2 regions of the Hydrogenophaga crocea genome follow, and region 1 is predicted to be linked to the other one. Evidence: riboswitches for the same ligand, from Rfam matches in the RefSeq annotation. Region 1 holds a riboswitch; the other holds the start of a gene.

What was found. Region 1 has a riboswitch for thiamine pyrophosphate ahead of thiC (phosphomethylpyrimidine synthase ThiC). Riboswitches for the same ligand answer to the same signal wherever they lie in the genome.
Region 2: linked by a shared signal. The riboswitch ahead of G9Q37_RS08325 (TonB-dependent siderophore receptor) and the one ahead of thiC (phosphomethylpyrimidine synthase ThiC) in region 1 are both predicted to bind thiamine pyrophosphate.

Annotation. Positions count from the first base shown of each region.
Region 1 covers NZ_CP049989.1:270,263-279,456, forward strand. Annotated here, with positions in the region: gene G9Q37_RS01245 (thiamine phosphate synthase) at 1-257, opposite strand, end outside; gene G9Q37_RS01250 (thiazole synthase) at 266-1,012, opposite strand; gene thiS (sulfur carrier protein ThiS) at 1,072-1,293, opposite strand; gene G9Q37_RS01260 (FAD-dependent oxidoreductase) at 1,274-2,365, opposite strand; gene thiC (phosphomethylpyrimidine synthase ThiC) at 2,369-4,234, opposite strand; TPP riboswitch at 4,345-4,458, opposite strand; gene G9Q37_RS01270 (GntR family transcriptional regulator) at 4,492-5,142, opposite strand; gene G9Q37_RS01275 (TRAP transporter small permease) at 5,253-5,783, shown strand; gene G9Q37_RS01280 (TRAP transporter large permease) at 5,800-7,089, shown strand; gene G9Q37_RS01285 (TRAP transporter substrate-binding protein) at 7,128-8,141, shown strand; gene G9Q37_RS01290 (C-terminal binding protein) at 8,138-9,106, shown strand; gene G9Q37_RS01295 (RraA family protein) at 9,133-9,194, shown strand, end outside.
Region 2 covers NZ_CP049989.1:1,745,006-1,754,199, forward strand. Annotated here, with positions in the region: gene G9Q37_RS08290 (nitrite/sulfite reductase) at 1-1,092, shown strand, start outside; gene G9Q37_RS08295 (DUF934 domain-containing protein) at 1,103-1,498, shown strand; gene G9Q37_RS08300 (phosphoadenylyl-sulfate reductase) at 1,509-2,246, shown strand; gene cysD (sulfate adenylyltransferase subunit CysD) at 2,243-3,229, shown strand; gene G9Q37_RS08310 (sulfate adenylyltransferase subunit 1) at 3,229-4,533, shown strand; gene fdxA (ferredoxin FdxA) at 4,579-4,908, shown strand; gene G9Q37_RS08320 (NAD(P)/FAD-dependent oxidoreductase) at 4,910-5,962, shown strand; TPP riboswitch at 5,995-6,097, shown strand; gene G9Q37_RS08325 (TonB-dependent siderophore receptor) at 6,167-8,347, shown strand; tRNA gene G9Q37_RS08330 (tRNA-Asn) at 8,406-8,481, shown strand; gene G9Q37_RS08335 (VanZ family protein) at 8,562-8,909, shown strand; gene aat (leucyl/phenylalanyl-tRNA--protein transferase) at 8,940-9,194, shown strand, end outside.

The DNA of each region.
Region 1 (9,194 bases):
GCCGCGACCCAGCCCTGCGCGAGCGCGGCCTCGAAGCGCGCCGCGTGGTCGGCGGGCCCGCTGCGCGGGCGCGCCAGCCAGCCCTGCGCGTGCGGCGTGTCGAGCCAGTCGTGCGTGTCGCCCGTGATCACCACGGCCGCGGCGCCGCGCGCGCGCAGCACGCGCGCGAGCATGGGCACGGGCGTGTGGCCCGCGAGCAGGTTCAGCCGCGCGGCGGCTTCGCGCGCACCGATGCGCAGCACAGGCGATTCGCTCATGGCGGGCCTCATCCGATCAGCAGCGGCCGGCCGGCCACGGGTGTGCTGGCCACGGCCATGTCCTGCGGCGCCATCACGCCGGCCTCGAAGGCCAGGCGGCCCGCGCGCACCGCGTCGCCGAAGGCGGACGCCATGGCCACCGGGTCGCGCGCCTGCGACACGGCCGAGTTGAGCAGCACAGCGTCGAAGCCGAGCTCGAGCGCCTGCGCCGCGTGCGAGGGCGCGCCGATGCCGGCGTCGACCACCAGGGGCACGCCGGGCAGCCGCGCGCGCAGCGTGCGCAAGGCCCAGGGGTTGAGCAGGCCCTGGCCCGAGCCGATCGGCGCGCCCCAGGGCATGAGCAGTTCGCAGCCCGCATCGAGCAGGCGCTGGCAGCTCACGAGGTCGTCGGTGCAGTAGGGGAACACCGCGAAGCCCGCGCGCACGAGCTCGGTCGCGGCCTCGAGCGTGCCCCAGGGGTCGGGCTGCAGGGTGTGCTCGTCGCCCACCACCTCGAGCTTGATCCAGCGCGTGCCGTGCAGCTCGCGCGCCATGTGGGCCAGGGCCACGGCCTCGCGCGCGCTGCGGCAGCCCGCGGTGTTGGGCAGCAGGTGCAGGCCGCGCGCGCGCAGCTCGGTGAGCAACTCGCCCAGAAAGCCGTTGTCGCCCGCGGCCGCGAGCGTGCGCCGCAGTCCCACGGTGACCACCGCCGCGCCGCTGGCGGCGATCGCGTCGCGCAGCACCGCGGGTGAGGGGTAGCCCGCGGTGCCGATCATGAGGCGGCTGGGCAGGGCTTTGCCGTAGGCGGTCCAGGTCTCGGTTGCGGTGTTCACTTTCAGCCTCCAACGATGGCTTCGAACGTGACGACCACATCGCCCGCGCGCAGCGGCGTTTGCGCGCGTGCTTCGCGCGGCACGAAGCGCGCGTTGAGCGCGGTGGCCACGCGCGCGGGGTTCACGCCCTGCTGTTCGAGCAGGGCCGCGAGGGTGAGGCCTTCGGGGCAGGGCAGTGGATGGTCGTTGAAGTGCACGGTGGCCTCAGGCGGTGGCGGTGTCATGGGGGTTCTCCAGGCCCGCGGCGGCGAGCGCGTCCTGCACCAGCGCGGGGGCGATCAGCCAGCCGTGGCGGAACAGGCCGTTGAGGCGCAGCAGGCCGCTTTCGTGGTGCACGAAGGGCAGGTGGTCGGTGCGCGCGGGGCGCAGGTGGCTGTCCAGGCGCTCGATGCGCGCCTCGGCGAGTTCGGGCACCAGGCTGTGCGCGGCGCTCAGCAACTCCACGGTGCTGCGCAGGCTCGGCGCCGAGGTGTCTTCGCTTTCGATCTCGCTTGCGCCCACCACGATGCGTCCGCCCGGGCGCGGCACCAGGTAGACGCGGTGGCGCGGGTGCAGCAGGCGCAGCGGCCGCGCCAGTGGCACGCCGGGCGCGTGCAGCCACACGAGCTCGCCGCGCACGCCGCGCAGCGCCACCTGTGGCCGCGCGCCCAGGCCGCGCGTGTCCACCGCGAGCTCGCAGCGGTGTTCGCGGCCGTGGCTGTCGCGCAGGCGGCCCGGGTCCACGCTGCAAATGGCGGTGCCCCAATGCCAGCGCACGCCCGGGGCCTGCTCGGCCAGCGCCTGCAGCAGTTCGCCGGGCAGCACCTGGCCTTCGCCGGGCAGGTGCCAGGCCAGCAGGCCGGGCGCGAGCGCGGGTTCGAGCGCGCGCTGCTGCGCCGCGTCGAGCGGCTCGGGGGCCGGGGCTTCGGGCACGGCCGCGATGCGCGCCAGCACGCGCGCGGCCGCGCCGCGGTCGCTGCCGTGCGCGAGCAGCAGGCTGCCCTGTGTGCGCACCAAGGGCTCGGCGCCCCCGAGCGCGGCCCCGATGGCCTGCCAGCGCGGCAGCGAGCGCCAGCCGAGCCGCGCGATGCGCGCATCGGCGTGGTCGAGTTCGGCGATGGGGCTGAGCATGCCGGCGGCGCTGAAGCCCGCGGCGCCGGAACGCCCGCCTGGGGAACCCCCACCTGTATGGGCTGGGGGCGGTGGGCACGGCCCGTCGGCGGGGTCGAACACGCTCACCGAATGCCCGGCGTGCGCGAGTCGCCAGGCCATGAGCCGGCCCGCGACGCCCGCGCCCGCGATCGCGATGCGGGCCATGGCTCAGCCCTTCTTCAGCGTTTCGAGCGGCACGTAGAACGCGCCGCCCGCGGCCTTGAACGCGGCCGACTTCTCGGCCATGCCGCGCTCGGCGTACTCGCGCACGTCCTGCGTGATCTTCATCGAGCAGAACTTGGGGCCGCACATGGAGCAGAAGTGCGCTTCCTTGCTCGAGTCCTTGGGCAGGGTCTCGTCGTGGTAGGCCTCGGCGGTGTCGGGGTCGAGACCGAGCGCGAACTGGTCGCGCCAGCGGAACTCGAAGCGCGCCTTGCTCATGGCGTCGTCGCGCGCGCGTGCGCCCGGGTGGCCCTTGGCGATGTCGGCCGCGTGGGCCGCGATCTTGTAGGCGATGATGCCCTGCTTGACGTCGTCGCGGTCGGGCAGTCCCAGGTGTTCCTTGGGCGTCACGTAGCACAGCATGGCCGTGCCCATCCAGCCGATCATGGCCGCGCCGATCGCGCTGGCGATGTGGTCGTAGCCCGGGGCGATGTCGATGGTGAGCGGGCCCAGGGTGTAGAAGGGCGCCTCGTGGCAGTGCTTGAGCTGCTCGTCCATGTTGGCCTGGATCAGGTGCATGGGCACGTGGCCGGGGCCTTCGATCATGGTCTGCACATCGTGCTTCCACGCGATCTGCGTGAGTTCGCCGAGCGTGCGCAGCTCGGCGAATTGCGCCTCGTCGTTGGCGTCGGCGGCGCTGCCGGGGCGCAGGCCGTCGCCGAGCGAGAAGCTCACGTCGTAGGCCTTCATGATGTCGCAGATCTCTTCGAAGTGCGTGTAGAGGAAGTTCTCCTTGTGGTGCGTGATGCACCACTTGGCCAGGATGGAGCCGCCGCGCGAGACGATGCCGGTGCGCCGCTTCGTGGTGAGCGGAATGAAGGGCAGGCGCAGGCCCGCGTGGATGGTGAAGTAGTCCACGCCCTGTTCGGCCTGCTCGATCAGCGTGTCGCGGAACACCGCCCAGCTCAGGTCCTCGGCCACGCCGCCCACTTTTTCGAGCGCCTGGTAGATCGGCACGGTGCCGATGGGCACCGGTGAGTTGCGCACGATCCAATCGCGCGTGGTGTGGATGTTCCTGCCCGTGGACAGGTCCATCACGGTGTCGCCGCCCCAGCGGATCGACCACACGAGTTTTTCCACCTCTTCCTCGATGCTCGAGGTGACCGCCGAGTTGCCGATGTTGGCGTTGATCTTCACCCCGAAGTTGCGGCCGATGGCCATGGGCTCGAGCTCGGGGTGGTTGATGTTGGCGGGAATGATCGCGCGCCCGCGCGCCACCTCGTCGCGCACGAACTCGGGCGTGATCCGCTCGGGGATGCGCGCACCCATGGGGTTGCCGCGCAGGCGCGCCTCGCGCTCGGCGTCGCCCAGGTATTCCTGCATCCACTCGCGCTTGCCGTTCTCGCGGATCGCCACGTACTCCATCTCGGGCGTAACGATGCCCTGCCGCGCGTAGTGCATCTGGGTCACGTTGCGGCCGGTCCGGGCGCGGCGCGGCGTGCGCTGCAGCGCCGCGGCTTCGGCGCGCAGCGCGGCGAGGCGCTCGGTCGCACTTGAATTCGGGGCCTCGTGCTTCGCACCATCGTCGAGCGCCTGGCGTTCACGGCCCGCGTAGGCCTCGGTGTCGCCGCGGGCGTCGATCCAGGCTGCGCGCACCGGCGCCAGGCCCTGGCGCACGTCGATCTGCGCCGTGGGGTCGGTGTAGGGGCCCGAGGTGTCGTAGACCGTCACGCGCTCGCCGTTGGTGAGCGCGATCTCGCGCATGGGCACGCGAACACCCGGCAGTGCGCCGGGCACGAAGACCTTGGTGGAAGCGGGAAAGGGCTCGCGCGTCAGCGTGAGCAGCGGGGCAAAGGTGTCGGGGGCGTTCATGGCGGTCTCCAGAGGGCGGGCAAACACGGCGGGGTGTCTGCTCCGGAGGACCGCCAACGGGGGCGCGCCACGGGCCCTGCGCCCACCAAGGGCCTGGCCATGACACGCCCGGTGTGGGCATGCGCTCTTCTTTCGCCGGTACTAGCCGGATCAAGTTCACGGGTTCGGCTTCACAGCCATCTCAGCGCGGGCCTTTGCAGGCCGGTGCACCCCGGAGCAGCGCGCAGTGTACGCGGCAGCCGCGGGGGGCCGTCAAGTCAGGCCTTGCCGCAGGCTTGCAGGTAGCGCGGCTCGTTCTCGAGCACGTGGCCGCGCAGCAGCGCCGCGGCCTTCTTCGGGTCCTGGTCTTCCACCGCGTCGACCAGCACCTGGTGGCTGGACACCGCGTTGCTGATCGGCGAGCGGTGGCGCAGCGCCGTGAGCTGGTGGCGCAGCAGCTCGTAGCTCGCGCGCAGGTACTGGTTGTCGCAGCACTCGAAGAAGGCGTGGTGGAAGCTCATGTCGATGCGCGCGAGGGCCGGCAGGTCCTTGGCGCGCTCGGCCACCTTCATCTCCTTCACGCACTGCGCCATGCGCTGCAGCAGCGCCTGCGGGTGCGTGGCCATGGCCTCGCGCAGCGCCTCGATCTCGACCATGGCGCGGAACTGCAGCAGGTGTGCGAGCTGCTGCGGCGACAGCGTGAACACGAAGGTGCCGCGCTGCGGATGGATCTCGACCAGGCCCTGCGACTGCAGACGCACCAGCGCTTCGCGCACCGGCGTCTTGCTCACGCCCATGCGCGCCGCGAGCTGCGCCTCCGACACCTGTTCGCCCAGCTTCAGGTCGCCCGTGACGATGGCCTCGCGGATGCGTTCGCCCACCACATCGGTGAGCAGGCGGGGGCGTTGCAGTTCAAGGGCGGCGTTCATGGGGATGAGGCTCGTGAGGCCGCGAGTATAGGGTTATTGCTGATTTGAGATCTGAGATATCAGATACGATAGCCGACACCGCGTCAAGCAGAACAACCCGGAGACACGCCTTGAGCTCCCCGCCTTCCGCCGCGCCCGCGCATCCGCTGGCGCGCGCTTTCCTCGCCGCCAACCGCTGGGCGCTGATCGGCCTGCTCGGTGTGATGGCCGTGCTGGTCATCGGCAATGTGATCACGCGCTACGCGTTCGGCCATTCCTATCCCTGGGTGGAAGAGGCCACGCGCTACATGATGATCTGGGCCGCCTTCCTCGGCGCTGGTCCTGCGCTGCGCGTGGGCGGGCACATCGCGATCGACACCTTGCAGGTGGCGCTGCCGCCTGCGCTGGCGCGCCTGCTGCGCGCCCTCATCGTGCTCATCGTGGCGGCCACGCTGGCCCTGGTGCTGTGGCTGGGCATCGAATACGTGGACTTCGCCTGGTACCAGGAGTCGCCCGTGCTGGGCTGGTCGCTCGGCAAGGTCTACCTCGCGCTGCCGCTGGGCGCGGCGCTGATGCTGGTGCACCTGGCCATGGTGGCGCGGCGCTGGATTGTCCAGGGCGAATGGGAGCGGGTCGAGGGCTTCGACCCCCAGGCCCTCTGAGCACGGAGCACGCACGATGACGACCGTTCTCGGCCTGGTGTTTCTCGCCCTCATGGTGCTGGGCGCACCCATCGCCTTCGCCATGCTCATCGCCGGCCTCGTGGCCGTGTGGCTCAAGCCCGGCCTGAGCGAACTGGTGGTGATGCAGAACCTCTTCAGCGGCCTCGACAGCTTCCCGTTGATGGCCATTCCCTTCTTCATCCTCGCGGCCGAGCTCATGACCGGCGGTGCGCTCACCGACGTGCTGCTCAGGTTCGCCGCGCGGCTCGTGGGCATGCGCCGCGGCGGCCTGGGCCACGCCAACATCCTCACGCTCACCTTCTTCTCGGGCATCAGCGGCTCGGCGCTGGCCGACGCCGCAGGCCCGGGCGCCATGCTGATCAAGATGATGCGCAAGGCCGGCTACCAGGACGCGTACGCGGCCGCGCTCACCGCGAGCACCGCCATCGTGGGACCCATCATCCCGCCCTCGATCATCATGATCGTCTACGCGCTGACCGACACCAGCGTGACCATCACCGGCCTGTTCCTGGCGGGCGTGGTGCCGGGCTTTCTGATCGCGCTCTCGCTCATGGTGGTCAACCACTGGATCAGCGTGAAGCGCGACTACCGATCTTCGCCCGACCTGATCGACCCTGCGCCGCTGCTGCGCCTGTTCTGGCGCGCGCTGCCCGCGCTCATGCTGCCGGTGATCATCCTGGGCGGCATCCACCTGGGCATCTTCACGCCCACCGAGGCTTCGGCCGCCGCGGTGCTCTACGCGCTGATTGTGGGCCGCTACGTGTACGGCACGCTGCGCTGGTCCATGCTGCCCGACATCCTGTTCCGCTCGGCGCTGATGACCGCGTCCATCCTGTTCATCGTCGCGACCTCGGCGGTGTTCGCGTGGGTGCTCACGGTGGGTCAGATCCCGCAGCAGATGGCGGCCTGGATCGCGGGCATGCAGCTCTCGCCGATCGAGCTGCTGATCGCGATCAACGTGCTGTTGCTGCTCGTGGGCATCTTCATCGAGCCGCTGCCGGGCGTGATGATCATGGTGCCCATCCTCGCACCGCTGGCCGAGGCCGCGGGCCTGAACCCGCTGCACTTCGCGATCGTGGTGATCGTGAACCTCACGCTGGGCATGGTCACCCCGCCCGTGGGCGGCCTGCTGTTCGTCACTTCGGCCGTCTCGGGCGTGCGCATGGGCCCCATGGTGCGCGAGATGGCGCCCATGCTGGCGGCGCTGTTCACCGTGCTCGCGCTGCTCACCTTCGTGCCCGCTTTCTCCACCTGGCTGCCCAACCTGCTGGGCTACGCCCACTGACCCTTCCCCCAAGACCCACCACCGCAAGGAGACATCCCGTGAAACTGCACCGCAAGCACTTCCTGACCGCCGTGGCCGCCGCTGCGCTGGCCTTCGGCGCCGGCCCGGCCTTCGCGCAGAAGGTGCTCAAGTACACGCACTTCCAGCCCGCGGGCAACGACCAGCCCAAGCACGCCGCCGCGCTCGCCTTCAAGGAGCACGTGGAGAAGGCCACCAACGGCTCGATCAAGGTCGAGCTCTACCCCGCGGGCCAGCTCGGTCCCGCGCAGCAGGTCATGGAAGGCCTGCGCCTGGGCTCGGTGGAGCTCGCCGTGGTGCACGACGGCGGCATCCCCGGCGTCTACAAGACCTTCAACATCTTCGGCCTGCCCTTCCTGTTCAACGACCACGCGCACGCCTACGCGGTGCTCGACGGCAAGTTCGGCCAGGAGCTGGCAGAAGACATGCGCAAGCGCACGGGCATCCGCCTGATGGGCTACGCGGACAACGGCATCCGGCACTTCACCAACAGCAAGCGCGCCATCCGCACGCCCGAGGACATGAAGGGCCTGAAGATCCGCGTGCAGCCCAGCCCGGTGTTCGTGAAGCTGGTCGAATCGCTGGGCGCGAGCCCGACCGCGATCGATTGGGGCGAGCTGCCCGCCGCGCTCGCGCAAGGCACGGCCGATGGCCAGGAGAACGGCGTCACCAACATCATGGCGGCCAGCCTGTTCCAGCACCAGAAGCACATCACGCTCGACGGCCACGTGTACAGCCTGCACGCCTACATGGTGAGCGAGCGTTTCTTTAACGGCCTGAGTGCCGCGGAGAAGCAGGCCGTGACCGAGGGCGTGGACAAGGCCAAGAAGATCCACCGCGACATGACGCGCGCGCAAGACCTCTCGGCCAAGAAGGTGCTGACCGAGAAGGGCATGACGGTGACCGAGCTCACGCCGGCCGAGATCGACCGCTTCCGCAAGGTCGCCCAGCCCGTGGTGCGCGCCTACCTCGAAGCCGAGGTGAGCAAGGAGTGGACCGAGAAGCTGCTGCAGGCCGCGGCGACCACCAAGTGAGCGGGCGTCCGACCCTCGACCGCCTGGTGGTGGCCCTGGACGACGGCTACGCCGCCTACGACCAGGAAGAGGCGCTGCTGGCCGAGGTGGGCGCGCGCTTCGAGCTGCGCCCCTGCCGCCGCAACGAAGACGCGGCCATCGCCTCGGTGGCCGACGCCGACGTGCTGCTGGTGCGCGAGTCGCCGGTGACGCGGCGCGTGCTCGAGGCCGCGCCGCGCTGCCGCGCGGTGATCCGCTACGGCATCGGCGTGGACAACATCGACCAGGCCGCCGCGCGCGAGCGCCGCATTGCGGTGGCCAACGTGCCCGACTACGGCACCGACGAGGTCAGCTCGCAGGCCGTGGCGCTCGCGCTCGCGGTTTCGCGCCGCATCGGCCTGCACGACGCCGAGGTGCGCGCGGGCCGCTGGTCCACCGGCGTGCTGCAGCCCATGTACCGGCTGCGCGGCCGCACCCTGGGCCTGGTGGGCTTCGGCCGCATCGCGCGCATGACGCTGGACAAGCTCGCGGGCTTCGGCTTCGGCCGCGTGCTGGTGCACGACCCCAAGAGCGAGCTGCCCGCGGGCGTGCAGCGCGTGGACATGGACACGCTGTGTGCCGAGGCCGATGTGATCTCGCTGCACGCGCCGCTCAACGAACACACGCGCCACCTGCTCGATGCGCGCCGCATCGGCCTGATGCGGCCCACCGCCATCGTGGTGAACACCGCGCGCGGCGGGCTGGTCGACACGCAGGCGCTGTACGAAGCGCTGCGCGAGCGCCGCATCCTGGGCGCGGGGCTCGATGTGTTCGAGCAGGAGCCGCCGGGCGCGCACCCCATCTTCACGCTGGACAACGTGGTGGTGACCAACCACATGGGCTGGTACAGCGAAGAAGCCATGCGCGAGCTGCAACGCAAGACCGCGCTGGAGGCCGCGCGCGTGCTGCGTGGCGAAGAACCCCTGCACTGGCTCAACCGCTGGTGAATTCCTGAACGACGACTGGAGTGGAAATGGACAAGCAATTGCAGACCCTGATCGACGGCTTCAACCAGGTGGCCGTGGCCTCGGTGGC
Region 2 (9,194 bases), 1.5 Mb from region 1:
ACGCCCATCATCGGCACGGTGATCCGCGAGTTCCTGCCCTGGCACCAGATGCGCAACTACCTCGAAGCGATCGTGCGTGCCTACAACCGCTTCGGCCGCCGCGACAACGCCTACAAGGCGCGCATCAAGATCCTCGTGAAGGCCGAAGGCCAGGCCTTCGCCGATGCGGTGGAAGCCGAGTACCGCGACATCCTCGACAAAGACGGCGCGCCGCACACCATCACCCAGGCCGAGCTCGACCGCCTCACCGCCTTCTTCGCGCCGCCGCCCGCGAGCTGCGACCGCAAGAGCGCCGATGCCAAGATCGCCCACATCCTCAAGGCCGCGGCCGAGGACGACCTGGAGTTCAGCCGCTGGCTCACGCGCAACGTGAAGCCGCACCAGAACCCCGACCTGCGCGCCGTCACGCTGTCGTTCAAGCGCGTGGGCCAGGCGCCCGGCGACGCCACCGCCGAACAGCTCGAACGCGCGGCCGACCTGGCCGACCGCTTCTCCAGCGGCGAAGCGCGCGTGACGCACGAGCAGAACCTGCTGCTGCCCTGGGTGCGCTGCGACCAGCTCCCCGAGCTCTGGCGCGAGGCGCGCCGGCTCGGCCTGGCCAAACCCAACATCGGCCTGCTCACCGACATGATCGCCTGCCCCGGCGGCGACTTCTGCGACCTCGCCAACGCGCGCTCGCTGCCGATCGCACAGGCCGTGCTCTCGCGCTACACCGACCTCGACGAGCTGCACGACCTGGGCGAGATCGACCTGCACATGAGCGGCTGCATCAACAGCTGCGGCCACCACCACAGCGGCCACATCGGCATCCTCGGCGTCGACAAGGACGGCCAGGAGTGGTACCAGGTGACGCTGGGCGGCTCCGACGGCACGCGCCTGTCGGGCGCGGCCACGCCGGGCAAGGTGATCGGCCCCTCGTTCGCCGCCAGCGAAGTGCCCGAGGTGCTCGAAGCCGTGCTCGACACCTACCGCGCGCAGCGCGAGGCCGACGAGACCTTCATCGCCACGCTGCGCCGCGTCGGCATCGAGCCGTTCAAGACCGCCGCCAACGCGGTGCGCAGCGCCACCGCGCGCACGACCGAAACCGCCTGAGGACCGCGCCATGACCATCGAACTCTTCCTGGCCGACCGCTTCACCCCCGCCGAGAGCGAGGCCGAGCGCCGCGTGCTCGCCAACACCGACGACCCGCGCGAGACCGACCTCACGGGCGTGCGCGTGGTGGAGCTGCAATTCCCCAAGTTCACCGACGGCCGCGCCTTCAGCCAGGCCTTTCTGCTGCGCCGCCGCCTGGGCTTCACGGGCGAGATCCGCGCCACCGGCGACGTGCTGATCGACCAGGTGCTGCAGATGCAGCGCAGCGGCTTCACGCAGGCCGTGCTGGCCGCGGGCCAGGACCTGGCCCACGCGCAGCGCCTGCTCGCGCACTACCCCGGCTTCTACCAGGGCGATGCGGTGCACACCGCGCCACAAACCGCCGCATCAGCCGCCGCCGCCTGAGGACCGCCCCATGAGTGCCATCGACCTCTACGACCGCCCCTCGGCCGATTTCGACACCAAGGTGCAGCGCGCCATTGCACTGCTGCAGGCGCAGGCCGCGCTGCACCCGCGGCTGACCCAGGCATCCAGCCTGGGCGCCGAAGACATGGTGGTCACGCACCTGATCCACCTGGCCGGCATCGAGGCCAGCGTGTTCGTGCTCGACACCGGCAAGCTGCACGCCGAAACCCTGGCGCTGATCCCGCGGATCGAGCAGCGCTACGCCACCGCCGTGCGCGTGTTCCGCCCGCAGCACGAAGCCGTGGTGCACTTCGTGCGCCAGAACGGCGACGACGCGATGTACCGCAGCATCGAGCTGCGCAAGGCCTGCTGCGACGTGCGCAAGATGGAGCCGCTGGCGCGCGCCCTCGACGGCCACGACGGCTGGATCACCGGCCTGCGCCGCGAGCAGTCGAACGCACGCGCCGACGTGGGCGAGGTGGTGCAGGAGCCCGCGCGCGTGAAGCTCAACCCCCTGGTCGACTGGACCTGGGGCGATGTGTGGCATTTCATCGCCACGCACCAGTTGCCCTACAACGAACTGCACGACCGCTTCTTCCCCAGCATCGGCTGCGAGCCCTGCACCCGCGCCATCAGCGTCGGCGAGGACTTCCGCGCCGGCCGCTGGTGGTGGGAGCAGGAAAGCGCCAAGGAATGCGGCCTGCATGTGCAAGCCGCCGTGTCCTCTCTTGATCGGACCCCCGCATGAACGCCCGCACCGAACCCGCCGTGGTCGAAACCGCCCTTTTGCACGATTCGCACGATTCGCACGAGATGCAGGCCTCGGCCCACCAGCTGAGCAACGCCCACCTCGACGCGCTCGAAGAGGAAACCATCTTCATCCTGCGCGAAGTGGCCGGCGCCTTCGAACGCCCCGCGCTGCTGTTCTCGGGCGGCAAAGACTCGCTGGTGATGCTCAAGTGCGCCGAGAAGGCCTTTGGCGCGGGCCGCATCCCCTACCCGCTGCTGATGATCGACACCGGCCACAACTTCCCCGAGGTGACCGACTTCCGCGACCAGCGCGCCCAGGAGCTGGGCGCCGAGCTGATCGTGCGCAGCGTGGAAGACTCGATGAAGCGCGGCACGGTGCGCCTGGCCCACCCGGGCGAGAGCCGCAACGTGCACCAGTCGGTCACGCTGCTCGAAGCGATCGAGGAATTCCGCTTCGACGCGCTGATCGGCGGCGCGCGCCGCGACGAGGAAAAGGCGCGCGCCAAGGAGCGCATCTTTTCGCACCGCGACAGCTTCGGCCAGTGGCAGCCCAAGGCCCAGCGCCCCGAGCTCTGGACCCTGTTCAACACCCGGCTGCACAGCGGCGAGCACTTCCGCGTGTTCCCCATCAGCAACTGGACCGAGCTCGACGTGTGGCAGTACATCGCGCGCGAAAACATCGCCCTGCCCTCGATCTACTACACGCACCGCCGCGAAGTGGTGGACCGCCGCGGCCTGCTCGTGCCGGTGACCGAACTCACCCCGCCGCGCGAGGGCGAGCGGGTGGAGCTGCGCGACGTGCGTTTCCGCACCGTGGGTGACATCACCTGCACCTGCCCGGTGGAGAGCACCGCCGCGACGCCCCAGGACATCGTGATCGAGACCCTGGCCGCCGAGGTCAGCGAGCGCGGCGCCACGCGCATGGACGACAAGACCAGCGACGCCTCGATGGAGCGCCGCAAGAAAGAGGGCTACTTCTGATGAGCACCGCCACCGCCACCCCCGTCGCCGAAGACACCCGCGCCGCGCTGCGCCTGATCACCTGCGGCAGCGTCGACGACGGCAAGAGCACCCTGATCGGCCGCCTGCTGGTGGACAGCAAGGCCGTGCTGCAGGACCACCTGGCCGGCGTGCAGCGCCAGGGCCAGACCGACCTCGCCCTGCTCACCGACGGCCTGTCGGCCGAGCGCGAGCAAGGCATCACCATCGACGTGGCCTACCGCTACTTCAGCACCGAGGCGCGCAAGTTCATCATCGGCGACGCCCCCGGCCACGAGCAGTACACGCGCAACATGGTCACGGCCGCGAGCAGCGCCGACGCCGCGGTGGTGCTGGTCGACGCCACCAAGCTCGACTGGCGCAACCCCGCGCTCGCGCTGCTGCCGCAGACGCGCCGCCACAGCCTGCTGCTCAAGCTGCTGCGCGTGCCCTCCGTGGTGTTCGCGGTGAACAAGCTCGACGCCGTGGAAGACAGCGCCCTGGCCTTCGCGCACATCGGTGCCGCGTTGCGCGCCTTCGCCGTGCAGGCCGAACTCGCCTTCAAGGCCGTGGTGCCGGTGTCGGCCCTCAAGGGCTGGAACGTGGTCGACGGCCCCGAGGCCGCCGGCTGGTGCGGCTACCAGGGCCCTACGCTGCTCGAACTGCTCGAACAGCTGCCCGTGACCGCGCCCGACGCCGCGCTGCCGCTGGCCTTTCCGGTGCAGTGGGTGGAGAAGTTCTCGTCCTCGTCGGACACCTCGCAGGGCCGCCGCGTGTTCTGGGGCCGCGTGGCCGCGGGCACGCTCGCCGCGGGCCAGCGCGTGCGCGTGGCGCCCCACGGCCAGACCGCCGTCGTGGCCCAGGTGCTCGACCACGTGCGCCAGCCCGGCACCGTGGCCGCGGGCCACAGCGCGGGCATCGTGCTCGACCGCGAGCTCGACGTCTCGCGCGGCGACTGGCTGCTGGCCGTGGACGAGGCCGGCGAGTCGCTCGCGCCGCAGCGCGAGATCGCCGCCACCCTGGCCTGGCTCGACGACGAGCCCCTGCTGCCCGGCCGCACCTACTGGGCGCTGCACGGGCACCGCTGGGTCAAGGCCAAGGTCAAGCGCATCGTGCACCAGCTCGACATCCACACCCTGGCCGAGCACGACGCCACCGAGCTGCCGCCCAACGCCATCGGCCACGTGGAGCTCGCGCTGCAGGAGCCGCTCGCGGTGCAGCCCTTCGTGCGCTCGCGCGCCCTCGGTGCGCTGGTGCTCGTGGACACCGCCAGCCACCGCACGGCCGCCGCGGTGCTGGTGCGCTGAGCCCGCCGTAAAATCGCTGTTTTCCGAATTCCCGCCCACCCCACCATGACCCACGTCGTCACCGAAGCCTGCATCCGCTGCAAATACACCGACTGCGTCGATGTCTGCCCCGTGGACTGCTTCCGCGAAGGTCCGAACTTCCTCACGATCGACCCCGACGAGTGCATCGATTGCGCGGTCTGCATCCCCGAGTGCCCGGTGAGCGCGATTTACGCGGAAGAAGACCTGCCCAAGGACCAGCTTCACATGACCGAGCTCAACGCCGAGCTCGCCAAGCTGCCCACCTGGAAGAGCATCACCAAGCGCAAGGCCCCGCTGCCCGACGCCGAGGAGTGGAAAGACCGCACCGGCAAACTCGGCGAGCTGATCCGCTGAGATGTCCGACATTGCGCCGATCGAAACCGATGCCCTGGTGATCGGCGCCGGCCCGGCAGGCCTGTGGCAGGTGTTCCAGCTCGGCCTGCAGGGCATCGCGGCGCAGGTGATCGACGCCTTGCCGCACCTGGGTGGCCAGCTCGCCGAGCTCTACCCCGACAAACCGATCTACGACATCCCCGGCCTGCCGGTCTGCACCGGCCGTGAGCTGGTGCAGCGCCTGCAGCAGCAGGTGCGGCCGTTCGCGCCCACCCTGCACCTGGGACAGTCGGTGACCACGCTGCAGCGCGAGGCCGACCAGCGCTGGCGCGTGGGCAGCAGCGCCGGCACCACCTTCCTCGCGCGCACCGTGTTCATCGCCGCGGGCGTGGGCGCGTTCCAGCCCAAACGCCTCAAGCTCGAAGGCATCGAGGCCTTCGAGCCCGCCCAGGTGCAGCACCGCCTCGACGACCCCGCGGCCTTCGCGGGCCGGCACGTGGTGGTGCACGGCGGCGACGACCTCGCGATCGATTGGGCCCTGCGCCTGCTCGACAGCCCCGCCCCGCCCGCGCGCCTGAGCCTGCTGCACCGCCGCGAGGTGCTGGGCTCGGACGACCCGGCCGCGCTCGAACGCGTGCAGGCCGCGATCGCCGCAGGCCGCATCGCGCTCGTGGTGGGCCAGCCCACGGGCCTGCGCGCCCAGGCCGGGCGGCTGCAGGCGCTCGAGCTGCTCGACCCGCAAGGCCAGCCGCAAACCCTGGCGCTCGACCACCTGCTGGTGGCGCTGGGCCTGTCGCCCCGCCTGGGCCCGGTGGCCGACTGGGGCCTGGCGATGGAGCGCAAGCAGCTCGTGGTCCAGCCCGAGAGCTGCGAAACCAGCGAGGCGGGCCTGTTCGCGGTGGGCGACATCAACACCTACCCGGGCAAGAAGAAGCTGATCCTCTGCGGCTTCCACGAGGCCACACTCGCGGCCTTCGCCGCGGCCGCGCAGCTGCGCCCCGACGAGCGCCTGCCGCTGCAGTACACCACCACAAGCCCCAGGCTCAAACGGCTGCTGGGCGTCGCTCCGGGCTAGGGCCCGATACAATCCGCGCGCGTTTTCACCAACGCATCCGCTAGGGGTGTTGTGGCCTTCGCCGGCCGCGACTGAGAGAGTCCCTTCGAACCTGATTGAGGTAATCCTCGCGCAGGGAAGCAGCAGCGAAGCAGCCACCGCACGCCGTGCGGCCCCGGCCGCCCGCCACGCCCACCTGCCATGGACCGTCACCGGACCCACCACATGGCAACGCACAACCGATTCCGTCTGCTCCCCGTGGCCCTCGCGGCCGCGCTGTGCGCCACCGCGCACGCCCAGCCCGCCCAGCCCGCCCCGCGCGCCGACACCACGCTCGCGCCCGTCACCATCCGCAGCGCCGCGCAAGACGCCACGGCCGACGTCACCGGCTTCGGCGACCAGCCGCTGTCGTCGACCCCGGTGAGCGCCACCGTGGTCGGCAGCGATGCCATCGCCGACAGCGGCGCGCGCACGCTGCGCGACCTCTACCGCTTCGACAGCTCGGTGGGCGACGCCTACAACGCCGCGGGCTACTACGACTACGCGAGCGTGCGCGGCTTCGTGCTCGACCCGAGCTACAACTACCGCCGCGACGGCCTGCCCATCAGTGCCGAAACCAGCCTCTCGCTCGAACACCTCGAGCGTGTGGAACTGCTCAAGGGCACCAGCGGCATTCAGGCTGGCACCAGCGCGCCCGGCGGCCTGTTCAACGCCGTGGTCAAGCGCCCCACCAACGAGCCGCTGCGCCGCTTGCGCGCCGAGGTCAACAGCAACGGCAATGCGCTCACCCACCTCGACCTGGGCGGCCGGCTCGCCGAAGGCGACTTCGGCTACCGCCTCAACCTCGCGGGCGAACGGCTCAAGGGCGAGGCGCGCGGCACCGAGGGCTGGCGCGGCCTGGCCGCGCTCGCGGTCGACGCGCGCCTCTCGCGCGACAGCCTGCTCGAAGCCGAGTTCGAACTCTCGCGCCGCCGCCAGCCCAGCGTGCCGGGCCTGAGCCTGCTCGGCAACGCGCTGCCGCCGGCCGACCCCAAGATCAACATCAACACCCAGCCCTGGAGCCAGCCAGTGGACTTCCGCAACTTCAGCGGCAGCCTGCGCTACACCCAGGCCATCGACGCGCGCTGGAATTGGCAGGCCCAGCTCGGCACGCAGCGCCTGCGCACCGACGACTTCCTCGCCTACCCGTTCGGCTGCTTCGACGCCGGCAGCGGCACCTACTATGCCGACCGCTACTGCCCCAACGGCGACTTCGATCTCTACGACTTCCGCAGCCTCAACGAGAAGCGCAACACCACCGCCGCGCAGTGGCGCATCAACGGCCAGTTCGAGACCGGCGCCGTGGGCCACAAGCTCTCGGCCGGCGTGCTCACCAGCCGGCTGCGTGTGCGCGGCCAGCCTCAGGCCGACAACAACGCCGCCGTGGGCACGGGCAACCTTTTCACGCTGCCCACGCTGCCCGCCGACCCGAGCTTCACCGACCCCTTCACCAACCGCACCGAACGCAGCACCGAGTTCTTCGCCACCGACGTGATCCAGTGGACGCCCGCGCTGCAGACCTGGCTGGGCCTGCGCCACACGCGCCTGGACCGCCAGAGCGTGCGCACCGACGGCAGCCGCGCCACTGACTACAGCCAGGACTTCACCACGCCCTGGCTCGCCATGAGCGTGAAGCTCAGCCCCGTGCACACGGCCTACGCGAGCTGGGGCCAGGGCGTGGAGTCGGAGGTGGTGGCGGGCCGCGCGCGCTACACCAACAACGGCGAGGCCCTGCCCGCGCTCAAGAGCGACCAGTGGGAGATCGGCGTCAAGGCCGACGACGGCCGCTCGCGCTGGCACGCCACGCTGTTCAATGTGGCGCGTCCGGTGTCGGCCGACCGCCTCAACACCGGCGCCAGCTGCAGCGACAGCACGCCGGGCTCGTGCACGCGCGTGATCGATGGCGAAGCGCGCCACCGCGGCCTCGAACTCGGGGGCGGCCGCCGCAGCGGTGCGTGGTCGTACGACACCAGCGTGACCTGGATCGACGCCGAGCGCCGCGACTCGGTGCTCACGCCCGCGCTCAACGGCAAGCGCCCCACCAACGTGCCGCAATGGGTGCTGCGCGCCAACCTCGGCTACAGCGTGGCCGCGGTGCCGGGCCTGCGCCTGGGCGCGCACCTCTCGCACGAAGGCAACCGCACGGTGCTGCCCGACGAGTCGATCAAGATCCCGTCGTGGACGCGTGTGGACGCCTCGCTGCGCTACGACACGCGCCTCATGAACCGACCCACCACCTGGACCGTGGCGATCCACAACCTGTTCGACCGCCGCTACTTCCAGGAATCGCCCTACCAGTACGAACACGTCTACCTGTTCCCCGGCGCCTCGCGCACCCTGCGCGTGGCGATGGACACCGCTTTCTGACAAGTTCGTGCGAGCGGACTCGAAAACGGCCCAAAATGACGCTATACTCTGAGGCTGTTCCCTGATAGCTCAGTCGGTAGAGCGACGGACTGTTAATCCGCAGGTCCCTGGTTCGAGTCCAGGTCGGGGAGCCACCCAACACACAGCAAAGGCCTTCATCCGAAGGCCTTTGTCGTTTCTGGAATCCGAGCCATCCGGCACGGCTCTGTCTCCCATGCGCACCCTGCTCCGCCTCGGCTTCTGGCTCAGCCTCAGCGTGCTGACCATCGCTTCGCTGGTCCCCGTGCAACTGCTGCCCCAGCAGGTCATGAGCATTTGGGACAAGGCCCAGCACGCGCTGGGCTTTGCGTGGCTCGCGGCGCTCGGGCTGCTCGCGTATCCGCGGCTCGTGTGGCCGCTGGCGGCCGGGCTCGTGCTCTGGGGCGGCGCGATCGAGCTCATGCAGTGGGGCACCGGCTGGCGCTATGGCGAATGGATCGACTGGCTGGCCGACGTGATCGGCATCACAGCGGCGTTGCTCGTGTGGCACTGCCTGCCCTCACGCTGGACGGGTCGCGCTTGATGCGCGGCGGGCGCTGCGCACAATAGCGCCATGACCCAGACGCCCCCCACCAGACCGCTGCCCTGGCTGGAGCCGGGGGAGCCGTTTCCGCCGGTGGAACAGGCCTGGGGCCCCAGCGATCCCGCACCCGGCCTGCTGGCCGCCGGTGGTGTGCTGGATGTGCCCACGCTGCAGGCCGCCTACGCGCGCGGCATCTTTCCCTGGTACAGCTCGGGCCAGCCCATTCTGTGGTGGAGCACCGACCCGCGCATGGTGCTCGAGCCCGCGCGCTTCAGGCTGCACCGC